Regions from separate parts of the Alishewanella sp. SMS8 genome, predicted to be linked through region 3. Evidence: predicted binding sites of a transcription regulator. Region 3 holds the regulator's gene; each other region holds the start of a gene.

Region 1 (6,339 bases), 1.2 Mb from region 3:
TAAGTGACGATGTGGCCAACCAAGCTAAAATGCTAAGGCTAGAAGTGAACAAGTTTCGTGCCTAAAAAAGCGCCAGCATAACTGGCGCTATCTAGCGCATTACACTTTAAAGCGGCTAACTAACTCGTTTAGTTGTGTCGCTAAACGAGACAGCTCTGAAGCACTGGCCGTGGTTTGATGCGAGCCAGTTGCCGTTTGATTGGCAAGGTCGCTAATGGTAATAATACTTCGATCAATTTCCCGTGCCACTTTCGATTGCTCTTCGGCTGCGCTGGCGATAACGTGGTTTTGATCACTAATACTGGTGATGTTTTCCGCAATACGTGTTAACGCCGTGGCCGCTTCAATTGCCACGTTTTGTGCATTATCCACATTGCTGCTAATTAAGCCCATTGCACTAACGGCTTCTTTTACCGAGGCTTGCACCTGATTGATCATTAATTCAATTTCCCCAGTCGAGGTTTGAGTGCGATGCGCTAAACTACGCACTTCATCGGCGACCACGGCAAAACCACGGCCGGCATCCCCCGCTCGAGCGGCTTCAATGGCCGCATTCAGTGCCAGTAAGTTCGTTTGCTCTGCTACGCTACGAATTACCTCTAATACCTGGTTAATCGAAGACACTTTTTCAGCTAAGACATTAATCACACTGGTACTTTGCCGGACATCGGCATTCATCTTGTCGATAACAGTGCGGGTTTGCAGTACTTTTTTACTGCCATCTTCTGCTAAGGCAGCGGATTGGATAGACGCTTCCGAGGTTTGCATAGCCGTTGCCGCCACTTCATCCACCGCAGAGCTCATTTCGGTTATCGCAGTAGCAGCTTGTTGCACTTCATCATTTTGAAGTTGAATAGCACGAGCGGATTCATCCGTCACCGCATTTAACTCTTCCGCTGCAGAAGCCAGCTGACTGGCTGAACTAGAGATATGACCGATCGCTTCACGCAAATTAGTTTGCATTTGCGAAATGGCTTGCGCTAATTTAGTCAGTTCATCATTACCATCACGACAAACATCCCGCGTTAAATCACTGTTGGCAATAAACTGAGCTGACTCAATAACCTGCGATAAAGGCTGATTAATACTTTTTGAAATCATTAACGCTATCGCAATAGCAGTAATTACGGCTAACGCAATTAATGCGATAACAACCAACTTAGCGCTTTCATAAGCCGCAATCGAAGCGGTTCGAGAATCAGCGACAGACTGCTGATTTATGCTAGTTAACTTTAACAAATTTTGGGTAAGGGTATTTTCTAAGCCATTCATCTGAGGCAACAGATCTAAGGCTTCCCCCGTTTCATCTTGCTTTAGCAAATCAATCACTTGCTGTTGAATGTCTAGATAACTTTCTTCTGCTTTTTTAAAGACATTGAACACTTGTCTCTCTTCTGCAAGCGTAATCACGCTTTCATAAGCTGATACGTTTTTCTTAACCTCTGCCCGGACATTTTCAACTAATTGTAGGGTTTCGCCTTCTTGGCGAATATCCGTTGTTAGCATCAGTCTTAAGGTTAATACCCGCAAGCGAGTTACATTTAGATTTAAGTCTGCCAAATTCATCAACGAAGGTAGAATATTGGTTTCGACTTGACTCGCTCGATCGCGAATATCAGACATCGTGTTCAGGTTATATGCGCCCAAACCCGCTAACATCAAAACGAGCGCTCCAAATGCGCTAAGCAATCGTTTTTGAATACTTAATGACCTGAACATAGGGTGCCTCATTGATCCATTTAGAGATAGTTTATGCCAATAAAACTACCCCCATAAAATAAAGGGTGTGTTTATTCATTTACTCTAGCAGTAAATACGCGGTATAGCAGCTTTTTAATCGGCAATGTTGTTATAAATCCAATACTAACAATCACTGCCCTGTCTATTGGCAATGTTATCGAGTTAGCCAATTTGACCAGTCTGCCGCTTATCAGATCACTATTAAACCTTGACATGTTGAGTCACATTTTGTCGTACAAAACGAACCGTATGAACTAGGATTGAAGTGATAAAAGCAAACTTGCATAAACTTCAGTTTTTATAAAGCCGTATGGTGTGACGACAAGAGACACAATCAGAACAAAAACAAGACTATAGATAAGGATATTGCAGACAATTAACAAACACAAATTAGTGTGGAAAAGGGAGAAAAAGCGCAGAAATAAAATGGTGCCCGGGGCCGGACTTGAACCGGCACGAGGTTTCCCTCGAGGGATTTTAAATCCCTTGTGTCTACCGATTTCACCACCCGGGCAACGAGTACTGATTAGTACCGACAGAACGGCGCGAATATTATGCAAGCTCAGCCATTTTTGCAAGCGATTTCTGAAATTATCTGCTAATCAGCGCGCAACTGATGCTTTATCGAACAAAATCAACTGTATCAGCACAACTCGACAACGATTTCATGCCGGCGTCTGCTTCAGCAACTGCTCAGCATCTTCCCAGGGCTTAATATAAATTTTCTAGAAACACATTGATCAGGATCAAAATCTGAGCGTACAATAGTTTCAGAAATTTCTGAAAGTTCAGTAAGGTCCGAGTTATGCAAATGACACCAATGATTGAATCCTTTGTTTACCACTTCGGTGAGATGGGAAGCCGCTGGGGATTTAACCGCACCGTTGGGCAAATTTATGCCTTGCTAGTAGTGAGTGAAGAGCCGATCTGCGCCAATGATATTGCCGAGTTATTGGGTATTTCTCGTGGCAACGTCAGCATGGGTTTAAAAGAGCTGGGCAGTTGGCAACTAGTACAAGTGCAACATAAAGCCGGTGATCGCAAAGAATACTATTGTTGTCGCGGCAGCATTTGGGACATGGCCAATAAGGTGTTTGAAGAGCGCCGTAAGCGTGAAATGGACCCAACGCTGTCACTGCTGCGCGACATTATGATGGATGAAGCGGCAAATAAAGAAGAGCGCTTTGCACAACAGCGCATTACCGAAATCCATGATTTACTCGAAAACATTACCGACTGGACACAAAGCTTGCAGTCGTTATCGCCTGAAAAGTTAAACACATTAATGAAGCTTGGCTCTGGTGTTGGCAAGGTGTTGGAATTTACCGAAAAGTTTCGCTCGAAAAAAGACGCTTAATAGCCTATTGCTGAGGTGGTTATGTTAGACACGTTAATTCTGTCGCGTATTCAATTTGCGGCCAATATTAGTTTTCATATCCTGTTCCCAACCATTACCATTGCCTTAGGTTGGTTGTTATTTTACTTCAAGTTACGCTTCGACTTTTCAAAGCATCCGGTTTGGATGCGTGCTTATCGCTTTTGGGTAAAAGTGTTTGCGCTAACCTTTGCACTGGGTGTCGTTAGCGGCATCACCATGTCGTTTCAGTTTGGCACTAACTGGCCTGGTTTTATGGAAACCATCGGTAATATTGCTGGACCCTTACTGGCCTATGAAATATTAACAGCGTTTTTTCTTGAAGCTACCATGCTCGGTATTATGTTATTTGGTTTTCATAAAGTGCCGCGCTGGGCGCATACCCTCGCCACTTTTTTAGTCGCCTTAGGCACCACCTTCTCGGCATTTTGGATCTTAGTGCTGAATTCATGGATGCAAACGCCAGCAGGTTTTGAAATGCGCGATGGCGTAGTCCATGCCACCGACTGGTTCGCGATTATTTTTAACCCGTCTTTTCCCTATCGCTTTATGCATATGTTGCTGGCCTCGGCCCTCACCGTTTGTTTCCTGGTGGCCGGTATTTCTGCCTATCGCTTATTACGTGGCGATAACAAAAAAGCCCCGAAACTGACGCTGAAAACCGCTTTATTTACTGCGGCAATTTTAGCGCCCACTCAGGCATTGGTCGGTGATTTCCATGGCTTAAACACCTTAGAACATCAACCGCAAAAGATCGCGGCAATGGAAGGTATTTGGCATACCGAAAAAGGCGCACCTCTGGTGTTATTTGCCATTCCCGATGCCGAAACCCAGCAAAATCGCTTTGCAATTGAGATCCCGAAATTAGCCAGTTTAATTTTAACGCACGATGCGAATGGCGAACTGAAAGGTTTAAATGAATTTGTCGGCGAGCATCCGCCCGTTGCGCCAGTGTTTTATAGCTTCCGCGTTATGGTGGGAATCGGCATGCTGATGCTGCTAGTGGCTTGGTGGAGCAGTATTAAACTAGTGAGGCATAAAACGCTGACACCGCTGCATTTAAAACTCCTTATCGGTATGACGTTCTCGGGCTGGGTCGCCACCCTAGCCGGCTGGTATGTCACCGAAATTGGACGGCAGCCCTACTTAGTGTATGGCTTATTAAAAACACGTGACGCGGTAACTACCGTGCCAAGTGAGCATGTCGCGCTAACCCTAGGCTTATATTTAGTGCTGTATGCCGTGTTGCTGGTGCTCTATATCAAAACGCTGTTCTGGTTAGCCAAGCGTGCGGTAGAAGTAGAAGAGTATGATCTGACGATGCCAGGTTTACCTGAAAACGCGCCAGCCACTGACAAAGCCACAGGAGCTTCAGCATGATGAATTGGTTAACGGCCGAACATTTGGCCCTGGTTTTTGGTGGCCTGACTGCCCTGTCGATTTTACTCTATGCCATTTTAGATGGTTATGATTTAGGGGTCGGCATCACCCTACCGATGGGCAACGAAGCTTGGCGCGATACGGCCATTGCCTCGATTGGCCCGTTTTGGGATGCCAATGAAACTTGGCTCGTATTGGCGGTAGGTTTGTTACTGGTTGCCTTTCCCGCCGCGCACAGCGCTATCTTACATGCGTTATATTTGCCCACGGCCATGTTACTCATCGGCTTAATTTTACGCGGTGTTGCCTTTGACTTTCGGGCTAAGGTAAAAACTCAGCGTAAAGTGTACTGGGATTACACCTTTAAAGCCGGATCGCTGTTAGCAACCTTCAGTCAGGGCTTTATGCTGGGCATTTATGTGATGGGTTTACAGTATCATACGGGCAGTATTATTTTCGCGTGCTTCAGCGGTCTGTGTGTTACGGCCGCCTATGCGATGATTGGTAATGCCTGGCTGATTGGCAAAACCAGCGGTGAGCTGCAACTGCATGCCATTAAGCACTGTAAAATAGCGGGCGTGTTAACGCTCAGCGGGATCTTGGCGGTGAGCCTGATTAACCCTATGGTCAACGCTAACGTGTTACAAGTGTGGACTGAACCGCCATTAGCCTATTTCTTTGCTGCGATCCCGTTGTTGTGCTTTGCCATGTTTGTTATTGGTTATTTGGCCTTGAAACGTTTACCACTGCCAAAAGATGCCGGTGCTTGGTTGCCCTTTGCCATTTGTAACGTGATTTTTATCAGCAGCTTTATCGGTTTAGCCCTAAGTTTCTATCCATTTGTCGTGCCAAACCAAATGACACTTTATCAAGCGGCCAGCTCGCGGGAGTCGCTACTGATTATTTTCTTTGGCGCAGTGGTGGTCATTCCGGTGATTGCGGCCTATACCGCAGTAGCCTATTACGCGTTTAGAGGTAAGGCTGACGGCTTGAAGTATTACTAATAGCAAGGCTATTGAAACTTATTGTAGAAGGTAAACTGACAATACAAACAAAAAAACCAAAAGCCATTTAACCGAGCTTTTGGTTTTTTTACATCAAGCAATAATTATGCTTTACGACGACGAGCCGCGCCCAAACCTAATAAACCCAAACCGATTAAAGCAAGAGTAGTGGGTTCTGGTACTGCAGCAATATTAGCAGTTCTAGGCGGATTATAGCTTAATAATATGCCGTTGTTGTTTTGGTTGTTATTACTTAAAGACGCCAACTCAATTAAAGTGGAGCCGCTATAAACATCATAAGTAAAAGCAGTATTGTTAGTTTTAAATACCTGAAAATCGAAAACTTCACCGGCAGCTAAGGTAAAATTCAGACCATCAAGATAACCACCGGCCACATAAGAAGTGAAAGCCCCCGTAGTCTTGTTTAACGAATCATAGGTACCTGACTCAGGTGAGTGAAAGCTTAATGTGCTGCCGGTGGGTAGGTTAAGCGTACCGTTTATGTTTGTAGCCGTGCTAAAAGTCCAACGAATAAACCAGTTAGTATCAACATTCCAAATATAAAAGCTGTTGGCATTCAAAAGCCCAGTGTTTCTTGCAAGAGCGGTACCTGTAGCATTCCAAGTTGAAGAATCGGCAGTGATTAAACCAGCATGAGCTGACGAGACCGGTAGAAAAGCCGCTGAAAGGGTAAATGCTAGCGAAAGTGCTAATACCTTAAGTTTCATCTGTACTCCAAATATCATTTGATGGGTCATTATTCACGATTAAGAATTCGAGGTTGTTTAGAGATGACAAGAAACAACACTAAAAAACAAAGCAAAATAAATGCCAAAATAT
Region 2 (6,339 bases), 540 kb from region 3:
GTAGATTGGTTAAGCCCAGATCACATCAATGGTAATCAATCTCAAGCCGTTAAAGACTTCTTATTTGATATTGATTATGGTGTAACGACTTATCGTCAATCAACTATCGACGGTTATATCACCGGTGATTTGTTTGAATTACCTGCCGGTATGATCAGTACTGCAGTCGGTGCATCATTTCAACAAGATGCGTTAAATGACGTACCAGGTGAAGCCACCTTAGCTGGCAACTTATGGGGTTCTACCGGTGCTGGTATTACCGCAGGTTCAGCTAATACTCGTGCAGTGTACAGTGAAGTGTTTGTGCCAGTTTTACGTGATATGTTCTTAGCGGAAAGTTTGGATATCACTGCTTCTGGTCGTTGGACTGATGTGTCAACCTACGGTTCTGATTCAACGTTTAAAGTATCGGCAAACTGGGTTGTCGGCAATGGCTTCCAGGTTCGTGCTTCTCGTGGTTCTTCATTCCGTGCTCCAGCACTGTTTGAGTTGTTCTTAGAAGGCCAAACGGGTTTCTTGAACCAAACAGGTAACGATCCATGTTTAAACTGGGCGGGTCGATTAGCTGAAGGTACTTTGGATCAGCGCGTTGCAGCTAACTGTGAAGCTGATGGTGTGCCTGCAACTTATGTTAATCCAGGTAGCTCTATGACCTCGATCACCGGTGGCGGTGCAGGTGTATTAGAAGCAGAAACTTCAATCTCTAAAGGTATCGGTATTGTTTGGAAGAGCCCGGAAGACAAATTTGGCTTCTCAGCAGATTACTACGATGTAGTGATCAGCAGCCAAGTGTCTAACATTGGTGGTGGTACTGTTTTAGGCTTATGCTACCGTTCAGAAAACTTCCCTAATGAACCGTTCTGTGACCAGTTTACGCGTCGTGATGGTTCTGCAGCAGGCGACTTTGGTATTGACACCGTACGTGGTGGTTATGTCAACGTAGCAGAACAAAAAGTTCGTGGTACTGACTTCTTGTTTACTTACCAAGATGATTTTGATTTTGGTTCATTACGTATTCGTTTAGATCACACGGTTCAGTTTGAGCGTTCATTCAAGCAGTTCCCTGACAGTACACCTTCGCAATATGTCGGTGATGTAGGTGATCCGAAGCACGTAGGTACGTTAAGCACCACGTTAAATCGTGACGGCTGGCGTTACACTTGGAACATGCGTTATGTTTCAGGCACAGACGATTATAAGTACTTCGCGAACGGTAACCAAACGACTTACCGTGGTCAGCCATCAACGTTTATTGCTGAAACACCTACTTACATCCTACACTCTGCTTCAGTACAAAGAGATATCTATGGTGTAGATGTGACCTTCGGTATTGCAAACTTGTTTGATAAAGCACCGCCACAAGGTTCTCCAGCTGGCGTACGGACAGCGGGTAACTCTGTCCTGTACTCTCAGTATGAGTTCATTGGCCGTCGTGCATTCTTGAACATGTCTTACGATTTCTAATTGGCGCTAGCGAATTAGTGATAGTTTGAATAAAGCCCCGTTTTACGGGGCTTTTCTTTTGTGATAATTCAAGCCTAATGCTTTTCAAATAGGCATAAATTCATTACCATAAGCACCAGTTTTGATTTGAATCAATTTTTGCGCGGTAGAAATAAATGGCTGACGAAAACTTTAAAGACTCTTTGAATGCAAAACAGATACTGATATTTGTAATTGTTTTTGTAAGTTTGCTGTGTTTAGTACCCATTTTACGCTGGGTACAGTTATTGGGTTAATGCAGTTTTGCATTTGCCAGATAGCCGCCACTCGGGCGGCTTTTTTATCGGTTTAATACAAGGGTAAAGCAATGGATTATCAAGCATTAGCAGCTGAATTAAAGCGTGTGATCAAAACGGTAGAGAACTACCCAAAACCTGGCATTACTTTTCGGGATGTCACCAGCTTAATGCAAGATGGCCCCAGTTTTAAAAAAGTGATTAATGCCTTTGCGGCGCATTATCAGCAGCAAGGTATAACTAAGATTATTGGTACAGAATCTCGCGGTTTTATTTTTGGGGCGCCTTTGGCTTATGCGTTGGGTATTTCGTTCGTGCCTGTGCGTAAACCAGGAAAATTACCTCGCGAACGTATCTCGCAGGCCTACACTTTAGAGTATGGTGAAGATGCGCTGGAATTACACGCTGACGCCATCGCTGCAGGTGATAAGGTATTATTGGTTGATGATTTGCTAGCCACTGGCGGTACTATCGATGCTACCGTGCAATTAGTGCGTCGTTTAGGCGGTCAAGTTGAAGATGCGGCCTTCGTTATCGCTTTACCTGAATTAGGGGGCGTGGCAAGACTTGAAGCCTTAGGCTTGAAACTTTGCAGTTTGGTTGAGTATCAAGGCGAATAAGTTTAGGCTAGGCACTGTGATGTTAGGTGCAGGAAAGCGGGCATGAGTTATCAGGTTTTAGCAAGAAAATGGCGGCCACGTCATTTTAATGAGTTGGTAGGGCAACAGCATGTAAAAACCGCGTTGGCGAATGCCCTGACCAGCAGTCGCTTACATCATGCTTATTTATTTACCGGCACCCGTGGTGTCGGTAAAACGACCATCGCCCGTATTTTTGCCAAAAGTTTAAATTGTGAAACGGGCATTACCGCAACGCCTTGTGGCCAGTGTAGTGCTTGCCAAGAAATTGATGCCGGCAACTTTGTTGATTTGCTCGAAATTGATGCGGCTTCTCGAACTAAGGTTGAAGACACCCGAGATCTACTGGATAACGTGCAATATGCACCCAGTCGTGGTCGTTTTAAAGTGTACCTGATTGATGAAGTGCATATGCTGTCGCGGCATAGTTTTAATGCTTTATTGAAAACCCTGGAAGAACCTCCGCCGCACGTCAAATTTTTGCTCGCAACGACTGATCCGCAAAAGTTACCCATCACGGTCCTCTCGCGTTGTTTACAGTTTAGTTTAAAAGCCCTGACGCCGGTGCAAATTGAGCAGCATTTAACCGAAGTGCTCGCTGCCGAGCAGATCCCGTTTGAAGCGGCTGCGCTCACCGCCTTAGCTAAAGCGGCCAAAGGCAGTTTACGCGATTCATTAAGTTTAACCGACCAAGCCATTGCGCTAAGTAATAGCAATCTTACAGTTGAAACCGTGCGTCAGATGTTGGGCTTATTAGATACCCGTTTTGCTGTAAGTTTACTGAGTGCGCTGTTAGCCGCAGATATGCCGCAGCTGCAGCAGGCGTTACAAGAACTGTTAAGTCAACAGTCCGATTATCAGCAGGTGTTAGATGATATGTTGTCGCTGTTGCATCTTACCGCGCTAACACAACTGCAGCCTGCTGCGGCAGACTTATCTGAACAAGCCGAAATGATCCGTTACTGGGCTGCGCATTTAGCGCCTGAGGCGGTACAGTTGTATTATCAATTGTTAATCAGTGGCAAGAAGGAGCTCCCTTTTGCTCCAGAGCCGGTGGTCGGGCTAGAAATGGCGTTATTACGCGCCATGGCCTTTGTACCCGCGAGCCGCACAGAGCCGCAAAGTTCGGCGCCAACTCAAGCGCTATCAACACCAGCCGCCTCGACACCTCAGGCACGCCCAGCCGTAATGGCTGCGCCAATTGCTCCACACGCTATGGCGCCCGTTACTGCGCCAAGTCAGGTAACCTCTGCGGCAGCTGAACCACACCAACCCAATGAGGCGGCGGCAATAGCCTCGGCGCCAACAGAAACGTTAATCGCCAGTGCTACAATGCCTAACACGGCCTTAGGCAATAACCCGATTACCACGCCTGATAAGCATAGCGCTACTCCAGTAGCATCGGCGATAGATGAGGGAACCGCGCGTATTATGGCTCGGCGTGGGGTGCAAGTGACGGCAGCACCGCCAGCGGTGGAGACAGTCGCAGGAAAAAAGCCTGAGCGCCCGATGGCGCTGCCTCAGTCTGAATTACCTCGACGTTTAAATACGCCGCCATCCGCCATGGCTGCTACAACAAAACCGCAACAAGCCACTGCGGTAGTACCCGAGCCTGCTGCAAAGTTAGATCCCCGTTCACACCAGCACGACGATGAAGATAGTGCCACTTCAGATGACACCGTTAGCTTTGCTGAGCAACAAGCGTTAACGGAAGCATGGTGGCAGCAGCAGCAATTTGATGTTTTACCCAGTAATGATACCGATGAGCTTGACGAGCAACGTTTTTCTATTCGTTTTGCCGCTCAGGTCGATGCCTGGTCGCGCTTAATCGAACAGCTATCGATTGGTGGGTTATTACGTTTATATTTATTACATAGTGCTATGCAGCAAAATGGCCTACAAGTGCAATTGCAGGTAGCCCAATCGCAGCAACATTTGGACAAGGGCGATTTTCGTGAAAAGCTGTATGCGGCAATTAGCCCGGTATTTCCTGCCAATTTTCAGTTAGAGATTCAATACTTAGCAGAGATTAATGCCAGTCCGTTAGCGATCCAGCAGCGTATAGAACATGAACGCAAAGACTATGTCAGCCGGTTGTTGCAACAAGATCCCAAGCTGCAAGCCATTCAACAGATATTTAGTGCAGAGCTGCAACTTGACACCTTGCAGGTGAATTAACCTTGTAATTTGTTGAGCGAGTATTTATCTTGTCGCCAACAATTTCCACATCCACAAAATAGAGAGATAGAGTATGTTTAAAGGTGGCATGGGCAATATCATGAAGCAGGCGCAAGCCATGCAAGAAAAAATGGCGAAAGTACAAGCTGAAATCGCCACAATGGAAGTCACGGGTGAATCAGGCGCGGGTTTGGTTAAAGTGACCATGACAGGCAATCACAATGTGCGTCGAGTGACTATCGATGACAGCCTGATGAGTGATGATAAAGAAATGCTAGAAGATTTGGTGGCTGCAGCATTAAATGATGCCGTGCGCCGGGTCGAAGAAAACAATAAAGAGCAGATGGCGAAAGTAACTGGTGGCATGCAATTACCGCCAGGTATGAAGATGCCGTTCTAATTATGGCGAAGTTAACGCCCCTGTTACAGCAACTGATTGAAGCCTTGCGCGTTTTACCTGGTGTTGGGCCAAAATCGGCCCAGCGCATGGCTTTTCAGTTACTTGAGCGTAATCGTAGCGGTGGCGCTCGGCTGGGCACGGCTTTAGTGGCCGCGATGGAAGGGATAGGGCAATGCCAGCAATGCCGTACCTTTTCTGAGCATAGCCTGTGCGCCATCTGCAGTGATGTGAAGCGACAACAAGCCGATGTGCTGTGTGTGGTAGGATCTGCTGCGGATCAACTTGCAATAGAGCATACTGGGCAGTTTCAAGGGCGTTATTTTGTATTAATGGGCTATCTGTCTCCCTTAGATGGCGTTGGCCCAGCAGAGTTAGGCCTCGATGCATTAGCGGCACAATTAGCTCAAGGTAAACTTTCTGAGTTAATCTTGGCAACCAATCCCACGGTTGAAGGTGAGGCGACAGCTTTTTATATTGCTGAGCTGTGCCAGAAATACGGTTGTAAGGTCACGCGTTTAGCGCAAGGACTGCCTTTTGGCGGTGAGTTAGAATATATCGACGGCACCACTTTGGCGCACGCCTTTAGTGGCCGTAAAAGCTTTTAATCCAGTGTAAAGAGTCTACTTAACCGTTAGCGTGGCTAAGTAGACTAAAAATCGACGCTTGAATTCCTATTGTTAACCCCCATATCCCTTGATGAAAAGGCAGGTACTTCGTACTTGTTGTCGCACTTATATTATTTTTGTTGAGGACTCACCAAATGACTGATACCACTGCCACCCAGTCTGGCCAGAAACAAACCCATGGCTTTCAGGCGGAAGTTAAGCAACTGCTGCAACTGATGATCCACTCGCTGTATTCAAACAAAGAAATCTTCTTACGCGAATTGGTGTCAAATGCCTCGGATGCGGCAGATAAACTGCGGTTTTTAGCCCTTTCAGACAGCAGCCTGTATGAAAATGACGGCGAGCTGCGCGTACAAATCAGTTTTGACGAGAAAGCACGTACCCTAACCATCAGCGATAACGGCATTGGTATGGATGAAGCTGAAGTGATTTCGCATCTGGGTACTATTGCGAAATCAGGTACTAAAGAGTTTTTCTCTAAACTGTCGGGTGATCAAAGCAAAGACTCGAAGTTAATTGGTCAATTTGGTGTAGGTTTCTATTCTGCTTTTATCGTTGCGGACAAAGTCACCGTGCGTACCCGTAAGGCCGGCTTGGCTGCAGACAGTGCCGTAGAGTGGGAATCATCAGGCGAAGGTGATTACAGCTTAGCGCCCATTGTTAAAAATGAACGTGGTACTGAAATTACCTTACACTTACGCGAAGGTGAAGACGAATTTTTAAGCCGTTGGAAAATTGAAAGCACGGTGACTAAGTAC
Region 3 (6,339 bases):
GGGTATGGTTTTAGCTGGACATCACAGCTAAGAAGCCAAGTGCGCATAAGCCAAGGTGCAGCATGGTTATCAAAGGCAGGCTGGCATATCGCGCTGCAATGCCGATGTGAAAAGCTGCGCTCTAACAGCATGATGCCAAGTTAAAGCGCAGAGATAATCAAGGAGCTAGTTTAACTCGACCGCTTGTAGCAGCGGCTGCTCATCTTCGTTATCTATTTCTAAGCCAACCGGAATGCTGGGGATGGTCGCTTTATCAAATGCTAAATCACCCTCAGTCGCTAAAGCGTCACCCTTCGTCAGCCCTGCGAAATTAAACAGCGATTTATCTGCTAAATGTGATGGCACGATGTTTTGCATGGCTTGAAACATGGTCTCGATGCGCCCAGGAAAGCGTTTATCCCAATCTTGCAGCATTTCTTTGACCACTTGGCGCTGCAGGCCGTCTTGTGAGCCACAAAGGTTACAAGGGATGATCGGAAACTCACGCGCGACAGCGTATTTTTCAATGTCTTTTTCTTTGCAATAAGCTAAAGGTCGGATCACGATATGTTCACCGTTGTCACTGACCAGTTTAGGCGGCATCGATTTCATCTTGCCACCATAAAACATGTTTAAAAACAGGGTTTCAAGCATATCATCACGATGATGGCCTAATGCAATTTTAGTGGCGCCCAGCTCTTTTGCAGTACGATATAAAATGCCCCGGCGCAAACGTGAACACAGCGAACAGGTGGTTTTACCCTCTGGAATTTTATCTTTGACTATCGAGTAGGTATCTTCAGTAACAATCAGATATTCAATACCCAGCTGGTTTAAATACTGAGGTAATACCTCAGCAGGGAAGCCAGGTTGTTTTTGATCGAGGTTAACGGCAATAAGGCTAAAATTTACCGGCGCGGATTGCTGTAAATTCATCAGGATATCGAGCATGGTGTAAGAGTCTTTGCCGCCAGAAAGGCAGACCATGATCTTATCACCTTCTTCAATCATGCCGAAATCAGCAATGGCTTGACCCACACCCCGGCGCAATCTTTTGTGTAATTTGTTCAGATTGTATTGAGCTTTTGCTTGTGCTGCGTGCGACATCAGTAACTACCCGCCAGAAAAAAGGCGCTCATTATACCCAACCTCGCGCCTTTACCAAAGTCTGATAATTAGCTTTTTTCAAGCGGACAAATAAAGTCAGCCGGTTTCATGGCTAATACATCGCAATCTAGGCGGTCGATGACATGTTCAGCGGTATTACCAATGATCGCCGCGGATAAGCCCGTACGCCCAATAGTGCCGATAATGACCATTTCGGCATCCAGCTTTTTGGCCAGTTTCGGGATCACGTCTTCGGGCATACCTTCTAACACATGACATTGCTCGTTACTAATTTGATGTTTTTCGGCCAGACTTAATATCGCATCTTTATGATGGCGGCGAAGGGTGTCATTGTATTCTTGTGGATTAAACTCGGGGATCTCAATCGCGATATTCACCGGGGTGCCGGGATAGGCATTGACTAAATGCACCTTAGCATCGAGTAATTGCGACATTTGTTGTGCTTTGTGGATCACCCGTTGATTTAATGACAGGTGATGTTCTTGCTCACTACCCGCATTAACGGCAGCAATGATATTGCCTTTAGCAGGCCATGCATGATCTTTAACTAACAATACTGGGCAAGGACATTTACGCAAAATATGCCAATCGGTCGGCGTAAAAATCATCGATTTTAAAACATCATGATCATGCGTCCCTTTGATCACCAGATCATAATCATTATCTAAGACGGTTTTCACCACGGCTTCAAAGGGGCGATTGTGCCAAACCACGTGCATTTTGATGTTTAAACCCAAGGCGCTGGGTTGTTCTAAAAAGGTTTTGACCCAAAGCTCGCGATCTTTAATCACCGACTGTTTCATCGATTCGCGCTCGTCACCCGATAACATGGTGGTCATCTCGTAAGAGAATTCATAAACACTAAGAAAAGCGGTCAGTTGACAGCCTTGTTTGCGGGCAAGTTCGATGGCTCTATCGAGCGCTTTTTGCTCATCAGCGCTCGGATCTAAAACCACTAACACATTATTGTAAATAGACATTAAAGCTTCCCTCTTAAGTCAATCAGCTTATCTAAGTGTAGACCAAGATAAGCGATTAATAGGGATTTATGTTTGTGCTATATCAAGTTAAAGGGAGTTAACATTGGCCTGAAAGCGCGGTTAAGCTGGGGGCATCCAAAATGGTGATAAGCTTGCCATCAACTTGAATGATTTCATCTTTGTGCATTTTACTCAGCAAACGGCTGATGGTTTCTACGGTCAAGCCCAAATAATTACCAATGTCGCTGCGGGTCATACTGAGCCGGAAGGCTTTTTCAGAAAAACCACGATTGCCATAACGAGAAGCCAAATGATTTAAAAAAGTTGCCAATTTTTGCTCTGCGGTTTTACGATTTAACAGCAACATCATTTGTTGATCAGATTGAATATCTTGGCTCATTAAACGCATCATTTGCTGGCGTAGTTTAGGTAATTGACTTAACAGATTTTCAAGGTTTTGATAGGGTATTTCACAAATCATACCGGTTTCTAAGGCTTCAGCATAGCTGGCATGTTTTTCAGTATTGATGGCGTCAAAACCAATGACATCGCCAGGTAAATGAAAGCCGGTGATTTGCTGCTCACCTTGTGAGGTGAGCGTGAAGGTTTTAAAAGAGCCCGTGCGGATGGCATATAGCGATTTAAGCTCGTTACCGCTTTCAAACAACATATCGCCTTTGTGCAAAGGGCGCTTTCGCTGAATGATATCATCAAGTTTGCTCATTTCTTGCTCACTGAGCGAAAACGGTAAACACAGCTGACTAAAACCGCAATCCTGACAATTTATAGCTGAACGTTGCATCACACACACCCTTTTACCCTTAATAGGGTAACAGCTTAAAAAACTAGTCTATGCAAAGCAAGCCATATCGTGTAAAAACCATAAACCGCTAACAGTAATGCCGCACTGTAACGAAACCATAGTTGGTTTTTTAGTTTGACTAGGCTATTAGCCGCGGAGCCAAATACCAGTAACGCAGGTAAGGTGCCGACGCCAAAAAGTAACATGATCAGTGCACCGCTACTGGCACTGCCGCTGGCTAAACTCCAACTAAGGGTTGAATAAACCAAACCACAAGGCAAAAAGCCCCATAACATGCCATAGCTTAGGGCTTTAACACTGCTATCAAGCGGTAATAAGCGCTTCGTATAAGGTTGGATAAAGCGCCACAAACCTTGCCCTGCGCGCTCTAAACGCGTTAAACCAAACCAAAGCCGGGCAATATACAGCGCCATTGCCAGTAATAATAAGCCGGCCAATAAACGCAACCCAATAAAAGTGGCTCCGGTAATGCCCATGGCGGTCGCACCAAAATAACCGACCAAGCCACCAAAGCAGGTATAGGTAATCAAGCGGCCAAGGCTTAACAACAATTGTAAGCGAAACTTTTGCCAAGCACTTTGGGCCGGCATGGCAAATTGCAAGGCGGCAACAATACCACCGCACATGACTAAACAATGGCTGCTGCCTAAAAAACCAATCAGCAGCGCCGCGACATAATCAATGTTCATCAGGCTTGTTCGGTGGTATCACTTTGGGCTTATCTTCGTCGAACAAGATACTTAAGCCTTCTTTTTCTAAATCTTCAAATTGCTTTGAGCGCACCGCCCAAAAGAAGATACCGATGCCAATAGCCACAAACAGGATGGCAATCGGGATCAGTACATAGATAATGCTCATTTTTTCAGTAACCTCAATGAATTGGATACCACTAACAGCGAGCTAAACGACATGCCAATCACGGCAATGTAAGGGGAAACAAAACCCGCAACGGCTAAAGGGATAATAACCAGATTGTAGCCCACTGACCAGCCAAGGTTCTGCTTGATCACCCGGGAGGTTTGTTTGCCACCTTGAAGAAGGTTTTGTAATAAGCGTAAATCGGCTTTTAAAAATACCACATCTGCTTGGTTTTTCGATAAATCGGTGCCAGATTGCACCGCAACTGAAATATGCGCAGCGTTAAAGCTCGGACTATCGTTAATACCGTCACCCAGCATCAGCACTTTGGCACCTGTTGCGATTAATTGTTGGATCTCGGTGACTTTATCTTCAGGGCTGCAGCCTTTGTGCATAAAGTCGAGTTTTAATGCTGCGGTTAATTGTTCTGCTTGTACCGAGTGATCACCGGTTAACATCCCCAGTTTATAGCCTTGCTGCTGAAGTTGCTGAATTAACGCCGTCGCTTCTTCGCGTAATTTATCTACAAGTTTTAACTTAGCTTGCAGTTGGTTATCAAGAGTAAAATACACCTGCCATTCTGGCTCTGCTGGTACGCCACAAAATTGTGCGCTGCCCACTTTGAGTTGCTGGCCTTGCCAACGAGCACGAATACCGGCGCCAATGGCTACCTGTACGTCGTTTAATGTTAGGGGCTGCGTTAAATACGGCGCAAAGGCCCGGGCAATCGGATGCTCAGAATATTGTTCTAAATTGGCCACTAAGTTAAGTAAATCGGTTTCAGCTAGGGTAGGGTTGACCCTGTGCACCTGTTGTAAGCTAAATTTACCTTCAGTTAAGGTGCCGGTTTTATCTACCACGATATGGCTAATGTTGGGTAAAACCTCAAGCACTTGAGCATTTTTAATCAGCACGCCTTGTCGATTTAATCTGGCCAAGGCACAGGTTATCGCCGTGGGGGTCGCTAAGCTAAGGGCGCAAGGGCAGGTGGCAACTAACACCGATAGGGTGACCCAAAATGCGCGGCTAGGATCCCACCAGAAATACCAAAGTAAGAAAGTGAGCAGGGCGATCACCAATAAACGCTCGACAAAATACTTGGCTAATTGGTCGGTTTTTTCGACTAGTTTCGGTTTTTGGCTCAGCGTCAGTTGTTGTAATTGAATGATTTGACCCAAGCGCGAATGGGCTAAAACTCGGCTTACTTGAACCTGTAATAAACCATCGTGATTAACGCTACCGGCCAATACTGTATCGCCAATTGTTTTACTGATCGCGCGATATTCACCGGTTAACATCGACTCATCAACTGAGCTTTGCCCGTCTTTTACTATGCCATCGGCGGGCAGGGTTTCACCGGCTTTAACTAAGATGATATCGCCCGTTTGTAAGCGCCGAGCCGATGTGGGCTGTGGCCCTTGCTCGGTGTGTAGGGTGGCCGTAACCGGCATGATTTTTAATAAATTACTGGTCGCTTCGCGGGCTTGCGCACGGGCGCGGAATTCAAAGAATTTGCCTAATTGCAGCAAGAAGGTAAACATGCAAACGGATTCAAAATACACTTCGCCGGTTTGCATCGCGGTGGCATACGCAGATGCAAAAAAGGTGTAATACAGGGCCAGCGTAACCGGCACGTCCATATTCATTTGTCGTGCCTTAATACTGCGCCAAGCACTGACTACAAAAGGTTTAGCGGCATACAGCACCACAGGGATCGTTAAAAGCAAACTGATCCAACGCAGATAGCCTTCATGGGCTGTTTCAATGCCAGTGTATTCACCAAAATACAGCGCAAAAGCCAGCATCATCACTTGCATAGTTAAAATGCCGGATACCGCGAGCCGCTTGAGATAACGATTAAGCTCGAGTTTGAATTTGTGCTCTTCTTGATCGGCCACAAAGGGACTGGCTTGATAACCAATATCGTTGATACGTTGTAAAATAGCGCTGAGTGACAGCTGTTTACTATCAAATCGCAGCAACGCTCGCTGGGTTGAGGCATTAATGCTCACACTGTGGAGCTGAGGTAGTTTGCGAAGTTGTTTTTCGATAAGCCAAGCACAAGCTGCACAGCTCATACCACTGATGGACAATTCAATATCGGTTAGCTCATTATGCTGCTGACTAATATCGGCTAACACCGCCTCGTTATCAAATTGGCTTAATTCGGCGCTGAGATCCAAAGGTAGAGCATCGATCTTAGTGGCTGCAGCCGTTCGAAAACGATAATAATCGGCAAGACCATTACTAAAGATAGTATCAGCGACGGCTTGGCAGCCAGCACAGCAAAAATAATGTTCTTGCCCGTCAACGTTTAAAGTAAAACGATCGCCAGTGTGTACCGTTTCATGGCAATGAAAACACCTCACTGCTGCCACAGCCATTATCCTTCTTAATAACCCAGTTTAATTTCTTGTTCTGCCGGCAGTGTTAAGTTGGCGCGCAGTCGCCATTCTTCGGATTTGTCTGATACGGTTAAACGCCAGCGGCCGTTTGGCGTGATCGGTAATGTTGCCACATACAGTAGCTCGCCACTGCGTTCGGCATCAACCGCAAAATCATGTGCGCCTA

Evidence for each region. The regulator FNR, encoded in region 3, switches genes on or off when oxygen is low (the NO sensors DNR and NnrR bind a similar motif). The targets are predictions, from matches to a motif close to TTGATCTAGATCAA.
Region 1: a site for FNR is predicted at 2,477-2,490, ahead of ORJ01_RS06225 (GbsR/MarR family transcriptional regulator). Genes of this name have one in related genera too.
Region 2: a site for FNR is predicted at 1,586-1,599, ahead of apt (adenine phosphoribosyltransferase). Genes of this name have one in related genera too.

Annotation. Positions count from the first base shown of each region.
Region 1 is NZ_JAPJEA010000001.1:1,344,527-1,350,865, forward strand. It holds gene ORJ01_RS06210 (methyl-accepting chemotaxis protein) at 1-65, shown strand, start outside; gene ORJ01_RS06215 (methyl-accepting chemotaxis protein) at 100-1,719, opposite strand; tRNA gene ORJ01_RS06220 (tRNA-Leu) at 2,168-2,254, opposite strand; gene ORJ01_RS06225 (GbsR/MarR family transcriptional regulator) at 2,546-3,097, shown strand; gene ORJ01_RS06230 (cytochrome ubiquinol oxidase subunit I) at 3,119-4,495, shown strand; gene ORJ01_RS06235 (cytochrome d ubiquinol oxidase subunit II) at 4,495-5,499, shown strand; gene ORJ01_RS06240 (PEP-CTERM sorting domain-containing protein) at 5,604-6,257, opposite strand.
Region 2 is NZ_JAPJEA010000001.1:705,253-711,591, reverse strand. It holds gene ORJ01_RS03190 (TonB-dependent siderophore receptor) at 1-1,464, shown strand, start outside; gene apt (adenine phosphoribosyltransferase) at 1,811-2,359, shown strand; gene dnaX (DNA polymerase III subunit gamma/tau) at 2,402-4,555, shown strand; gene ORJ01_RS03175 (YbaB/EbfC family nucleoid-associated protein) at 4,629-4,955, shown strand; gene recR (recombination mediator RecR) at 4,958-5,560, shown strand; gene htpG (molecular chaperone HtpG) at 5,716-6,339, shown strand, end outside.
Region 3 is NZ_JAPJEA010000001.1:162,964-169,302, reverse strand. It holds gene ttcA (tRNA 2-thiocytidine(32) synthetase TtcA) at 166-1,086, opposite strand; gene uspE (universal stress protein UspE) at 1,155-2,087, opposite strand; gene fnr (fumarate/nitrate reduction transcriptional regulator Fnr) at 2,185-2,889, opposite strand; gene ORJ01_RS00815 (sulfite exporter TauE/SafE family protein) at 2,925-3,599, opposite strand; gene ccoS (cbb3-type cytochrome oxidase assembly protein CcoS) at 3,589-3,768, opposite strand; gene ORJ01_RS00805 (heavy metal translocating P-type ATPase) at 3,765-6,152, opposite strand; gene ORJ01_RS00800 (FixH family protein) at 6,161-6,339, opposite strand, start outside.